Regions from separate parts of the Streptomyces sp. NPDC019396 genome, predicted to be linked through region 4. Evidence: riboswitches for the same ligand, from Rfam matches in the RefSeq annotation. Region 4 holds a riboswitch; each other region holds the start of a gene.
The links. A riboswitch is a leader RNA that binds a small molecule or an ion and turns the genes downstream of it on or off. The one in region 4 is predicted to bind cobalamin.

Region 1 (3,199 bases), on a different contig from region 4:
GGCTGATCACATCGGCGTCGAGGTCGTCGATGGCCTCGACGATGTCCCCGAACTCGGCGTAGCACATGTGGGTGTGGATCTGCGTGTCCGGGCGCACCCCGCTCGTAGTGAGCCGGAAGGCCTCCGTTGCCCACTCCAGGTATGCGGCGCGATCGGCAGCGCGTAGCGGCAGGGTTTCCCGCAGGGCGGGCTCGTCCACCTGGATCACGGAGGTGCCCGCGGCTTCCAGGTCGGCGACCTCGTCGCGCAGGGCGAGGGCCATCTGGCGGGCGGTGTCGGGGAGGGGCTGGTCGTCGCGTACGAAGGACCAGGCGAGCATGGTCACCGGACCGGTGAGCATGCCCTTGACCGGGCGTGAGGTGAGTGACTGGGCGTACGTGGTCCAGCGCACCGTCATCGGTTCGGGGCGTGAGATGTCACCGGCGAGGATCGGCGGGCGCACGTACCGGGTTCCGTAGGACTGGACCCAGCCGTGCTGTGTGACCAGACAGCCGGTGAGCTGCTCGGCGAAGTACTGGACCATGTCGTTGCGTTCGGCCTCGCCGTGCACCAGCACATCGAGTCCGGTCTTCTCCTGGAAGGCGACCACCTCCCGGATCTCGTTCCTGACGCGCTCCTCGTATCCGGCCGTGTCGATCCTGGCCGCCCTCAGATCGGCGCGCGCGGTGCGCAGTTCGGTCGTCTGGGGGAAGGAACCGACGGTGGTGGTGGGGAGCAACGGCAGTGCGAGGCGGGCTTGTTGCGCGGTGGTCCGCTCGGCGTAGGGCTTGGAGCGGCGGGCGTCGGAGTCCGTGACGGTGCTGGTACGGGCCCGGACGGCGGCGTCGTGAGTGAGCGGGGAGGCGGCTCGGGACGCCAGGTCGGCCCGGTTGGCGGCGAGGCTGGGGGCGATCGCCTCGGTGCCGTGGGTCAGGCCCCGGGCGAGTGTGACGACTTCGGCGGTCTTCTGCCGTGCGAAGGACAGCCAGCGCAGGATCTGGGGTTCGATGTCGTGTTCTGCGGCCGCGTCGAGCGGCACATGCAGCAGGGAGCACGACGTGGACACGTCGACCCGGTCCGCCAGCCCCAGCAGGGTGCCGAGGGTGGCCAGGGACTTCTCCAGGTCGTTGACCCAGACGTTGCGGCCGTTGACGACCCCGGCGACCAGCCGCTTGCCCGGCAGCCCGCCGACGGCCGCGAGGGCGTCGAGGTTGGCGGCGGCGGTCTCCGTGAAGTCGATGGCGAGGCCCTCGATCGGGGCCTTGGCCAGCACCGGCAGGGCGTCGCCGAGTCGGTCGAAGTAGCCGGCGACGAGCAGCTTCGGCCGGTCGGTGAGCACACCGAGCCCGCGGCAGGCGCGCTCGGCGGCGCCCAGCTCGGCGGGCGTTCGGTCCTGGACGAGGGCGGGCTCGTCGAGCTGCACCCACTCGGCACCCGCCGCCCGCAGGTCGGCGAGCACCTCAGCGTACACGGGCAGCAGCCGGTCGAGCAGCGTGAGCGGGTCGAATCCCGCGGTGACGCCGGGCGCGGGCTTGGCGAGCAGCAGGTAGGTGACGGGACCGACGAGCACCGGACGGGCGGAAAGCCCGAGCGCCAGCGCCTCCTTCAGCTCCGTGACCTGCTTGGTCGAGTCGGCGGCGAACACGGTGTCAGGTCCGAGCTCCGGCACCAGGTAGTGGTAGTTGGTGTCGAACCACTTGGTCATCTCCAGCGGCGCCACCTCCTGGGTGCCGCGGGCCATGGCGAAGTAGCCGTCCAGGGCGTCGGCGGCGACGGCCGCGCGGTGGCGTCCGGGGATCGCGCCGACCATGACGGTGGTGTCGAGCACGTGGTCGTAGTACGAGAAGTCCCCGGTCGGGACCTCATGGACACCGGCATCGGCCAGCTGGCGCCAGTGCGTCCTGCGCAGATCCCCTGCCGTGGCGTTGAGGGCGTCCGGGGTGACACGGCCCTTCCAGTAGCCCTCGATCGCCTTCTTGAGTTCGCGCTGCTGTCCCTGGCGCGGGTAGCCGTGCACGGTGGCCCGTGCTGCCGCGGATTCGGTGGTCACGGAAATCTCCTTCGCGAGATGGTTCCCTGGGATCCCGGAACGGAACGCGGGCGGGTGCGAAGGGCGAAGGACCGGACGGGTGCGGGTCCGCGCGCGGTGCCGCGCGCGGTGCCGCGCGGGTGTCCGGCCGTCCGATATGTGCGCCGACCCACCCACGAGGTCACCGGGATGTCCGCGTGCGAGCTGTTCGCGCGCGGGCAGCGGGCAGGTCTTCGGACTCGCGGGCACGTCCTCATGGGGGAGGACACCTACTGGCCGTCGCTTCCCGAACCCTGGCGGGTCCAGTGCGTATGACGGCGGTCGTTCCCGCTCACCGCTGCGGGGCAGTCCCGGATTCCCACCGGGTTCCCTCTTACGACGCCTCCCGCCTGGAGGGCGGGGCGAACCAGCTGCACCGGCCACCCTACGGGGCGGCACGCGGCTGCGGGCGAACACTGTCCGGAATCCGGCCGGGCCCCTCAGCCCGCGCCGAGGAGCCCTCCGGGTTGTGAGGGGTCGCGGCACAGCGGGGCGGCTGGATTCGCGTGGTGCCGCACGCCGCAGCGGCGACGGCAGTGTCCGCCCTCAACCGCCGGGCGGGCTTGCGGGGTGACCTGGCAGCGGACAGCGGCCGTGGACCGCGAGCATCAGCACCTCACGGCGACCGCTGGCTCTGGGGAGCGGCCCTGCGAGCGTGCCGACGAAAGCGCAGCCGAACATCGGGCTCGACGTCCAGGGGCCGACGCCACCGCTGATCCTCCATCACCAGCGCCGGATTCCTTGACCGTCGGAAGTGTGGACCGGTCGCGGCGGTGGGGAGCCGACACAGGTGCGCGCGGCAAGGCGGTCTGCCGGGACGCCGACCCGGGATGCGAGGATGAGACGCCATGACTGCTGGGTGGTGTTCACGCACGCTACGGGCCGCGGTGTTCGCGGCCGTATGCGTGGTGCTCGCCGCCCTCGGCCACGTCATGATGTCAGGGGAGTCCGTCCCGTGGTGGACGCTGGCCGGGGGGTTCGGCGCGACCGGTGGGCTGGGCTGGTGCCTGGCGGGCAGGGAGCGGGGGCGCGGGGTTGTGGTGGCCGTGGTGGTCGCCGCACAGGCGGCGCTGCACTCGGGGTTCACGCTCGTGCAGTCGCTGAACCCTGAGCACACGGAACACATTGATCACTCCGCGTATCCAGAGCACC
Region 2 (3,199 bases), on a different contig from region 4:
CGGCTCGTCGGCCGAGATCCCGGGCATCGGCGAGATCGGCTATATCGGCCTGACGGCGTTCGTGCTGAACGTACTGGTCACGGTTCTCCTCACCTTCGTCCTGCGCGCCGCCAAGGCCCCCGACGGGGTGGACGAGACCTCCCCCGGGGACTACACCGCTGACTCGGGTGACCCGGGCGTCGAGACGGAAGCCCCCAAGCTGACCGCCGCGACCCACTGACCCGTCTGACGGCGTCTGGCCGCCGCCCCCTCGGGAGGAGTGGCGGCCAGACGCCGCTTGTCCAGTGCGCTCCACCCCGTCGTGTGCGGCACACTGCCCGGATGGACGCGATCATCAGACTGGTGGAGCCTCAGGAGTACGACGCTCTCGGGGAACTCACCGCACGGACCTATCTGGACGACGGACTGCTGGCCTTCGGGGAAGAGGACCCCTATCTCCCGGTGCTGCGGGACACGGCGGAAAGGGCGGCGCAGTCGGAAGTGCTCGTCGCCGTCGACGGCTCCGGACGGCTGCTCGGCGGGGTGGCGTTCACCCCTGGAGCGAGGCCCTACGCCAATATCGCGGGCGACGACGAGGCCGAGTTCCGGATGCTGGTCGTCGCCACCGAAGCCCGGAAGCGGGGCGTCGGGGAGGCGCTCGTCATGGCCTGCGTCGAGCGGGCCAGAGCCATCGAAGGATGCCGCCGGCTGGTGTTGTCGACGGATCAGCAGATGCACGCCGCGCACCGCATCTACGAGCGCCTGGGCTTCGTACGCACCCCCGGACGTGACTGGTCGCCGTTCGCGGAACTGGAGCCCCTGCTGACGTACGCCCTTGAGCTCTGAGAACCGACACACCGGGGTGAGTCGCACCAGCGCGACACAACATGTGGGGGGCGCGGCAACGCCACCCCCCTACATGTATGCTCGACTCCGTTGCCGCAGCAGGGGAATCCGGTGGAAATCCGGAACTGTCCCGCAACGGTGAGTCGGTCTGTATTCGTTCCTTTCGCGTACCCATGAGGCATGCCCGCGAGGCGTACCCGTGCGTGCGTGCAGGCGAGTGAGCGCACACCCACGAGTCCGAGGACCTGTCGGCAACGCACCCGGTCCATCCGGCCCGGGTTCCGAGACGTCCGGGCCTCGCGGATCAGGCTGGTGGACGCGGCGCGTTGTGCTGCCCAGACACACGCCCGCACGCCACCTCCCCGCCGGCCCCGAGCCGAGCGAGGGAGAGCACCCCGTGACCATCGCGCCCCCAGATCCTGCTTCAACGCAGCTCGCCGATGGGCCAGGAACCGCGCTGCTGCGGATCCTGACCGACCTCACCGCGGACCTCCCCGACACCGACCCCGGCAGGGTCGCCGCCGCCGCGCTCCGGGGACGCCACGCCGGTTCGGACGAAGCCGAACTGCGGGAGCTGGCCACGGAGGCGGCCGCCGGGCTGATCTCCGAGGACCCGGCGTACTCCCGGCTCGCGGCCCGGCTGCTCAGCATCACCATCGCCGGTGAGGCGGCCTCGCAGGGGGCCACCGGCTTCTCTTCCTCCGTCGCCGTCGGTCATCTCGAGGGGCTGATCGCGGACCGTACGTCCGCTTTCGTCCAGGAGCATGCCGCCCGTCTCGACGCTCTCATCGACCCGGCCGCCGACGACCGCTTCGGCTACTTCGGACTCCGCACCCTCTACAGCCGCTATCTGCTGCGCCACCCGATCACCCGCAAGGTGGTCGAGACCCCGCAGCAGTTCATGCTGAGGGTCGCCTGCGGTCTCGCCGAGGACGGGTCCGCGCGCGCCGTGGACGAAGTCGCCGCGCTGTACGGGCTGATGAGCCGTCTGGACTATCTGCCGTCGTCGCCGACCCTCTTCAACTCCGGCACCCGGCACCCCCAGATGTCGTCCTGCTACCTGCTGGACTCGCCGCTGGACGAGCTGGACTCGATCTACGACCGCTACCACCAGGTGGCGCGGCTGTCGAAGCACGCGGGCGGTATCGGTCTTTCGTACTCCCGCATCCGCTCCCGCGGTTCACTGATCCGCGGCACCAACGGACACTCCAACGGCATCGTGCCGTTCCTGCGCACCCTGGACTCCTCGGTCGCCGCCGTCAACCAGGGGGGCCGTCGCAAGGGTGCGGCCTGCGTCTACCTGGAGACCTGGCACGCGGACATCGAGGAGTTCCTGGAGCTGCGCGACAACACGGGTGAGGAAGCGCGGCGCACGCACAACCTCAACCTGGCGCACTGGATCCCGGACGAGTTCATGCGCCGGGTGAACGCCGACGCCGAGTGGTCGCTGTTCTCTCCGGTGGACGTACCCGGGCTGGTCGACCTGTGGGGCGCCGAGTTCGAGGCCGCCTACCGCAAGGCGGAGGAGGCGGGGCTCGCCCGCAAGACGATCCCCGCCCGCGACCTGTACGGCCGGATGATGCGGACGCTCGCCCAGACCGGCAACGGCTGGATGACGTTCAAGGACGCCTCGAACCGCACGGCGAACCAGACCGCGGAGCCCGGCACCGTCGTCCACTCCTCGAACCTCTGCACCGAGATCATCGAGGTCACGAACGACGGCGAGACGGCCGTCTGCAACCTCGGCTCGGTCAACCTGGGCGCGTTCGTCACCCCCGAGGGGTCCATCGACTGGGAGCGTCTGGACGAGACCGTCCGTACGGCCGTGACCTTCCTCGACCGGGTCGTGGACATCAACTTCTACCCGACCGAGCAGGCCGGCCGCTCCAACGCGAAGTGGCGCCCGGTGGGACTGGGCGCGATGGGCCTCCAGGACGTCTTCTTCAAGCTGCGGATGCCCTTCGACTCCGCCGAGGCGAAGGCCCTGTCGACCCGGATCGCCGAGCGGATCATGCTGGCGGCGTACGAGGCGTCCTGCGACCTCGCCGAGCGCAGCGGCCCGCTGCCCGCCTGGGAGCAGACCCGCACGGCGCGCGGGGTGCTGCACCCGGACCACTACGGGGTCGAGCTCAACTGGCCCGAGCGCTGGGCCGCGCTGCGCGAGCGGGTCAGCACCACCGGGATGCGCAACTCGCTGCTGCTCGCCATCGCCCCGACCGCGACCATCGCGTCGATCGCGGGTGTCTACGAGTGCATCGAGCCGCAGGTCTCCAACCTGTTCAAGCGCGAGACTCTGTCGGGCGAGTTCCTCCAGGTCAACTCGTACCTGGTGGACGAGCTGAAGCAGCTGGGCGTTTGGGACGCGCAGACCCGC
Region 3 (3,199 bases), on a different contig from region 4:
GAGGACATCGCCCACACCTTCGGAAGGATGGCGGCACTGGCCGCCGTCTCCGCACCCACTCTGATCATCCCCGGCGGGGAACGACACCACCGGCGCCACGCACACCCGCACAGACACACGCACGCGCCGGGCCTGGCCGAGGAACTGGCCCGCGTGCTCCCGCAGGGGAAACTCGCCAACCTCAGCTTCTCCGCGGATCTGTGCAGCGCGGAGGACATGGCCCAGTGGATGGCACCCGCGATGTGGGCCTTCCTCACCGCGCACCTCACACTGCGGCCCGCCCGGGTCCTGGTCTGAAGCAAAACCACGAAGCACGACCACGGAGCAGACCACAGCGGAGGACCAGGAAGAAGACCGAGAAGAAAGACCAAAAAGAAGGACCCCGCCCGGGCGCGCCCCCGGGCGGGGTCCATTCGTGTCGCGTGACTCAGCTCGCGGGCACCGAAGCGGCCGGCTCCGCCGACTGCCGTGACGCCTGTGCGGGTTTGGGCTCCAGCACCCGCTGGGACAGCTCGCCGAGGATCAGTCCGAGCGCCGCCCACAGCAGGGCCTGGACGCCGATCGACGCCAGACGGAACTGCCACAGGACGTCGGCCGGGAAGTGCTCCGGGATCGCGTCGCCCGCCGGGAGGAAGGCCAGTGCGATGCCCACCGCCACGGCGAAGGCGGCGCCCGCGGCGATCGTCGCGTTCCAGTTGCCCCAGCGCGGCGCGAGCTTCTTGCCGACCAGCACCGCCCCGATCAGCAGCAGCACGCTGAGCACGATCATCAGGAAGAACATCGCGGTGCGCTGGTTGAGGGTCTCCGGGTCGCCGACGGCGGGAGGGTTTGCCGGGTACTTGAGGAACGGTACGAACGCGACGGCGAGGAAGCCGCCCGCCGCGACGAACGCGGCCGTGGCACGTGTGCCGAAGGCCCCCACACGGCCGAGCGCGAAGCAGAGCGCCAGTGCCGTGATGCCGCCGAGTGCCGTGCCGTAGACCAGAACGGCCGTGCTCAGACCGGCGGTCGACTGCACCGCACGGCTGACCAGTTCCTCTTCCGGCTCGCCACCGCCACCACCGTGGCCGTGGTGAGCCGCGCCCGCCTCCTCGACGGCGATGGCGGCGTCGACCTGCGGTTCACCGATGAGATAGGCGAGTCCGAACGAGAGCAGCCCGGCGAGCACGCCCGCGAGCATGCCACGGACCAGGAGAGCCCTTACGGTTGCGGATTTCATGTGCTGATGTCCTGTTCCGTGCGTATGCGCATCAGTGGCACGGGAAGCCGAGCAGATGACGGCCGTCGTGGACCCACTCGTGGACGCCTTCGCCGGAGAACACGGAGAAAGCACCCTGTTCGGCGCCGACGAAGTAGAGCAGGACGAGCATCAGCAGACCGAAGAAGGCGGCCCAGGGCGCGACGACGCGGACCGGGAGCTTCGCCACGACGGGCTGGGAAACGGGGATTTCGGCGGGTGTGATGGCGGACTGGGCCATACCGGACCTCCTCGGGAACACGCGTCCCGCTTTCGGTGGTGCACGCGATGACGATCACGGGTCTGACTCACCCGGCGGGCCCGTCCCCGGCAAGGGAACTGACCGCCTGGCACACAGTGGCGCGACCGTGCCGGTTTCTCACCGGACTTCCGTGTATGCCGTCATCCTTTCGGAGGAAGGGTATCGGTCCGCGAACCCGCCGCCAATAGGGCCTTTGACCAGCGATCTTCATCACACAGGGGCGCTCGGGCGGGGTGCGCGGGCGGACTTAGGATCCGGAACGGCCCGGGAGCGGGCCGGGCAACACGGGGAGGAATCCGGCCAAATGACGATCAGGCTGACACTGCTGTGCGCGGCAGCCGGTCCCTCGGTACGCGGCGAAGCCCGGTTCGGCGACGGACCGCTCGACGAACGGGGTGTACGCGAGGCCAGGGCCGCGGCGGCCACGCTGCCCACCGCGTCGGTGGTGCTCACCGCGCCGTCCGTACGGTGCGGGCAGACGGCACAGGCGCTGGGACTCGACGCCACCGTCGACGACCGACTGCGCGATCTGGACTACGGGGACTGGCGGGGACGCTCGCTCGCCGATGTGGTGGCGGACGTGGGCCCCGAGCCGGTCGGGGAATGGACCGCCGACCCCGGGGCGGCACCGCACGGCGGGGAGTCCGTGCGGGAGCTGTGCCTGCGGATGGGCGCCTGGCTGGACGAACTGCCGCAGGACGCCGGGCCGCGCGTGCTTGGCGTGGTCGAGCCGGCCGTCGTACGGGCGGCGATCCTGCACGCGCTCGGCACGCCACTGACCGCGTTCTGGCGGATCGACGTGCCACCGCTGTCCGGTGTCGGCCTCACCGGCCGTGCGGGACGGTGGAATCTGCGGCTGATCGCGGCGACCTCCCCGTAGACAGCACAAGGGCACAGGGAGGCCGCGCGCTGCCGATGCGGTCAGGCGGAGGCGCCCCGGCGCTTCCACCACACGACACCACCGGCGAGGGCGGCCAGCACCACCGCACCGATGACCAGCGCGGGGGCGGGCGGCGAGCCGCCGTCACTCTCCCGCTCCTGTTCGGGCCCCTGCTGCCCGGTCGCGCGCTTCGCCGGAGCCTCGTTCGCCGGGGTCCCCTTCGCCGGGGACTTCTCCGGCGCGGCGCTCGGGCTGGGCGCCACCGGCTTCGCCCCGGGCGCCGCGGGCTTCAGGGCGAGCAGCGGCGCCGGGTTGCCGTCACCGTGACTGTGACCGTGGCCGTCCCCGCCGCCGGACTTCTCCAGCTCGATCCAGCGGTCGACCCGCCCGTCCCCGTATGTCTGGAGGGTCTTGAACGCCAGCGACTTGGCGTCGGGCAACTGCCGTACGGTCACGGAGTACTCGACGTCGTCGCCGACCCCGACCGCGGGGCCGGAGACGGTGTATCCGCGCGGTGTGGCCGCGAACTTCCAGCCGTCCGGACCCTCCTTGTAGGTGATGTCGGCCGGGACGATGCCCTCGGGGAGGATGACCTCCATCCTGCTGATGCCCGCGCTGTCGGACTCGGACTCGGCGCTGAAGTCCAGCGTGACGTTCTCGGCGAGGGCCGCGGCGTCCTCCGCCTCGACCTCCACGTGTGCCGATGCCGGGACGGCGAGGACGAGCGAGGCAGCGAACGCGGCTCCGGTGAGGACGGAGAGGCGTCGCGCGGTGCGCGCCGTGGTGCTGACGGTGGTGCTGTGAGACACGGGTCACTCCC
Region 4 (3,199 bases):
GTGAAGTTGGACATCAGCGGCACGGCGCACACCGCGACCCGCAGCACGTCCTCGCCCAGCGGCGCTGCGGTCGCCGACTCGCGTACGGCGCCCCGCAGTGAGACCCGCAGCCCGTCCTCCTCATCGATGCCGAGGCCGTGGGCGTAGGGCAGCACACCGAACGTCCGCCTTCCGGTCAGCCCGTGCAGCATCTCGAGACCCGGCTCCAGCAGTGTCACGTCGCCGCGGAACTTGTTGACCAGATAGCCCGCGACCAGCTCCTGGTCCTCGGGCGCGAGCAACGCGGTCGTCCCGAAGAACTGCGCGAAGACCCCGCCCCGGTCGATGTCCCCGACCACCACCACGGGGAGCCGGGCGGCCCGTGCGATGCCCATGTTGACGATGTCGGTGCGCCGCAGATTGATTTCGGCGGGGCTGCCGGCGCCTTCACAGATCACGGCGTCGTAGGTGCTGCGCAGCTTCTCCAGGCATTCCACCACCGGCTCGAACAGCGTCTGCTGCCTGCCGCCGTGGTAGCCGCGTGCGCTCAGCTCCCCCACCGGCTTGCCCATCAGCACCACCTGGCTGGAGCGGTCACTGCCCGGCTTGAGCAGCACCGGGTTCATCAGCGCCGTTGGTTCCACGCGCGCAGCCTGGGCCTGCATGGCCTGCGCCCGGCCGATCTCGGCACCCTCGCGGGTGACGAAGGAGTTGAGTGACATGTTCTGCCCCTTGAAGGGGGCGGCCTTCACACCCTGGCGCACCAGCCACCGGCAGATCCCCGCCGTGACGACGCTCTTGCCCGCGTCCGACGTGGTGCCGGCGATCAGCAGTCCTCCGCCGCTCACTTCCGCCTCCCCCTCATGTCTCTCATGCCGCTCCTGCCCCGCATCGCCGTCGCCGCCGTGCAGGCGAGCCGTGCGCCCGCGCATGCCGCGAGCGCCAGCACACCCACCCGGCGCGACAGCCGCACCGCGCGCTCGATGTCCGCCACCTCGACGGCCCTGCCCTGCCCGTTGAGCACGGGCCGTTCCTCGGTGCGCCCGCCGTACGAGAGCGTCCCCCCGAGACGTACCCCGAGCGCACCCGCGAACGACGCCTCTACCGGACCCGCGTTGGGGCTGGGATGCTTCGCCGCGTCCACGCGCCAGGCCCGTACAGCACCTCGGGGGTCGCCGCCGGCGATTACCGCGAGGCCCGCGGTGAGCCGGGCGCCCGGCCAGCCCGCCGCATCGTCGAGTCGAGCCGATGCCCAGCCGTACCGCCGGTAGCGGGGCGACTTGTGGCCCACCATGGCGTCCAGGGTGTTCACGGCACGGAAGCCCACGAGACCGGGCACGCCCGCCACCGCGCCCCACACCAGCGCGCCGACCACGGCGTCCGAGGTGTTCTCGGCGACGGATTCCACGACGGCGCGGGCGATCCCGGGCCCGTCCAGCGCCTCGGGGTCACGGCCGCAGAGATGGGGGAGGCGCTCACGGGCGGTCTCGATGTCACCGACCGCGAGGGCCCCGCCGATCGCCCTTGCCTCCCTGCCGAGGGTGGTACCGCCCACGACGGCCCAGGTGGCGGCGGCGGTCAGGGCCAGGGACGCGGTACGGGACCGGCGTACGGAAGCGGCGCCCAGCGCACCCGCGGCGATCGCGCCCCCGGCGCACAGCGCCGTGTGCAGGGCGCCCCAGCCGCGGTGGTCGCGCCAGAGCCCGCGCTCGACGGCGGCGGCGGCCCTGCCGAAGGCGGCGACCGGATGTCCTCGGCGGGGATCGCCGAAGAGCAGGTCGCCGACGAGTCCGGCCGTGGCGCCGTAAGCGAACGTGATGGCAGGGACAGCGACAGCAGGGACGAGTCCCCCCGGCGCCCGCTGCTCGGCAGGCATGTTCGTCCTCACTCAGGGTCCGCGCCCTGGCTCGACGTGATCCGGCGGGAGAGAGTTCCTGGCTTCGGGAAGCGCCCTGGTGTAGGGAGTGCGCGCCCGTGACAGTGGCGGGACCGCGCCGGATTCGCACCGGCTTCCTCTTCTGCCGCCGTAAGTGGCCCCGGAAGTCCACCATGGGCCGCGAACACCCGTCAACTCACCTTTGACCTGCGACGGGACAGTGTGCGCAGGCCCACACCGCGGTGTGGGAGGGGTGCGCAGAGCGGGAGCCGGACACCCCCTCGGGGGTGTCCGGCTCCCATGTGTCGTTCTGCCGGCTGCCGTGCCGCCGATCGTCAGGAGACGATCAGATAGATCCCGTACGCCACGGCGGCGGCGCACAGTGCGAAGCAGGCGTAGGCGCCAGTGCGGGCCAGGCCGGCGGAGCCTCCCTGCGCGGCTGCCGCCTCCTGCTTGGAGAGGCCGACGATGCCAAGGGTGAACAGGCCCACCAGGGCGACGGTCACGATGAGGCTCACGCCGAAGACGGAGCCCAGAGCTGCCCAGTCGATCTTCATGCTGATTCGTTTCTTCCTTACACCGTGGCGGTGGGCGCGGGAGCGGACTCACTGGCGGGAGCCGGGATGGTGGCCTTCAGCTCCTCGGCGGCGGCCACGGTGGGCGGCGGGGTCACGGCCGCGATGGCGGTGGTGACCACACCCGGGGCCTCGGTGATCTCGTCGGAGGTGACGTTCGTGTGGTCGACCGGCTTGCGGCGCGACAGCACCCAGATGGCGGCCGAGCCCGCGACGAGCAGCACGGCGACGGCGGCGGTGCCCCAGGCGCCCTGGCTGGTCAGGAATTCCGCGGCGGCACCGACCAGGCCGGCTGCCGGGAGGGTGAGGCCCCAGGCGACGAACATCCGTGTCGCGGTGGACCAGCGGACCACACCACCCTTGCGGCCGAGCCCCGCGCCCATCACGGCGCCGGAGCACGACTGGGTGGTGGAGAGCGAGAAGCCCAGGTTCGAGGAGGCCAGGATGACCGTCGCGGCGCTGGTCTGGGCGGTGAAGCCCTGCTGCGGCTGGAGGTCGGTCAGTCCCCGGCCCATGGTGCGGATGATGCGCCAGCCGCCCAGGTAGGTGCCGAGCGCGATCGCCAGACCCGCGGAGACGATGACCCACATCGGGGGGTTGGAGCCGGGGGCGAGCACGCCGCCGGTGACCAGGGCCAGGGTGATGACTCCCATGGTCTTCTGCGCGTCGTTGGTGCCGTGCGCGAGGGAGACGAGCCCGGCCGAGGCGATCTGACCCGCCCGGTAGCCCTTGGACGTGGCCTTGTCGTCGGCACCGTTGCCGATCTTGT

Region 1: another riboswitch for cobalamin. It lies ahead of metE (5-methyltetrahydropteroyltriglutamate--homocysteine S-methyltransferase); the one in region 4 lies ahead of ABZ532_RS00325 (cobalamin biosynthesis protein).
Region 2: another riboswitch for cobalamin. It lies ahead of ABZ532_RS02915 (ribonucleoside-diphosphate reductase subunit alpha); the one in region 4 lies ahead of ABZ532_RS00325 (cobalamin biosynthesis protein).
Region 3: another riboswitch for cobalamin. It lies ahead of ABZ532_RS18075 (CbtB-domain containing protein); the one in region 4 lies ahead of ABZ532_RS00325 (cobalamin biosynthesis protein).

What each region holds. Positions count from the first base shown of each region.
Region 1 is NZ_JBEYBS010000027.1:47,624-50,822, forward strand. It holds gene metE (5-methyltetrahydropteroyltriglutamate--homocysteine S-methyltransferase) at 1-2,035, opposite strand, end outside; cobalamin riboswitch at 2,236-2,384, opposite strand; partial or broken gene ABZ532_RS26425 (ECF transporter S component) at 2,639-2,764, opposite strand; gene ABZ532_RS26430 (hypothetical protein) at 2,896-3,199, shown strand, end outside.
Region 2 is NZ_JBEYBS010000002.1:193,599-196,797, reverse strand. It holds gene mctP (monocarboxylate uptake permease MctP) at 1-220, shown strand, start outside; gene ABZ532_RS02920 (GNAT family N-acetyltransferase) at 322-825, shown strand; cobalamin riboswitch at 897-1,093, shown strand; gene ABZ532_RS02915 (ribonucleoside-diphosphate reductase subunit alpha) at 1,223-3,199, shown strand, end outside.
Region 3 is NZ_JBEYBS010000014.1:71,416-74,614, forward strand. It holds gene ABZ532_RS18065 (alpha/beta hydrolase) at 1-297, shown strand, start outside; gene ABZ532_RS18070 (CbtA family protein) at 428-1,219, opposite strand; gene ABZ532_RS18075 (CbtB-domain containing protein) at 1,251-1,478, opposite strand; cobalamin riboswitch at 1,518-1,687, opposite strand; gene ABZ532_RS18080 (histidine phosphatase family protein) at 1,804-2,379, shown strand; gene ABZ532_RS18085 (DUF1775 domain-containing protein) at 2,421-3,188, opposite strand.
Region 4 is NZ_JBEYBS010000001.1:59,043-62,241, reverse strand. It holds gene ABZ532_RS00330 (cobyric acid synthase) at 1-827, opposite strand, end outside; gene ABZ532_RS00325 (cobalamin biosynthesis protein) at 824-1,855, opposite strand; cobalamin riboswitch at 1,884-2,035, opposite strand; gene ABZ532_RS00320 (hypothetical protein) at 2,191-2,412, opposite strand; gene ABZ532_RS00315 (inorganic phosphate transporter) at 2,430-3,199, opposite strand, start outside.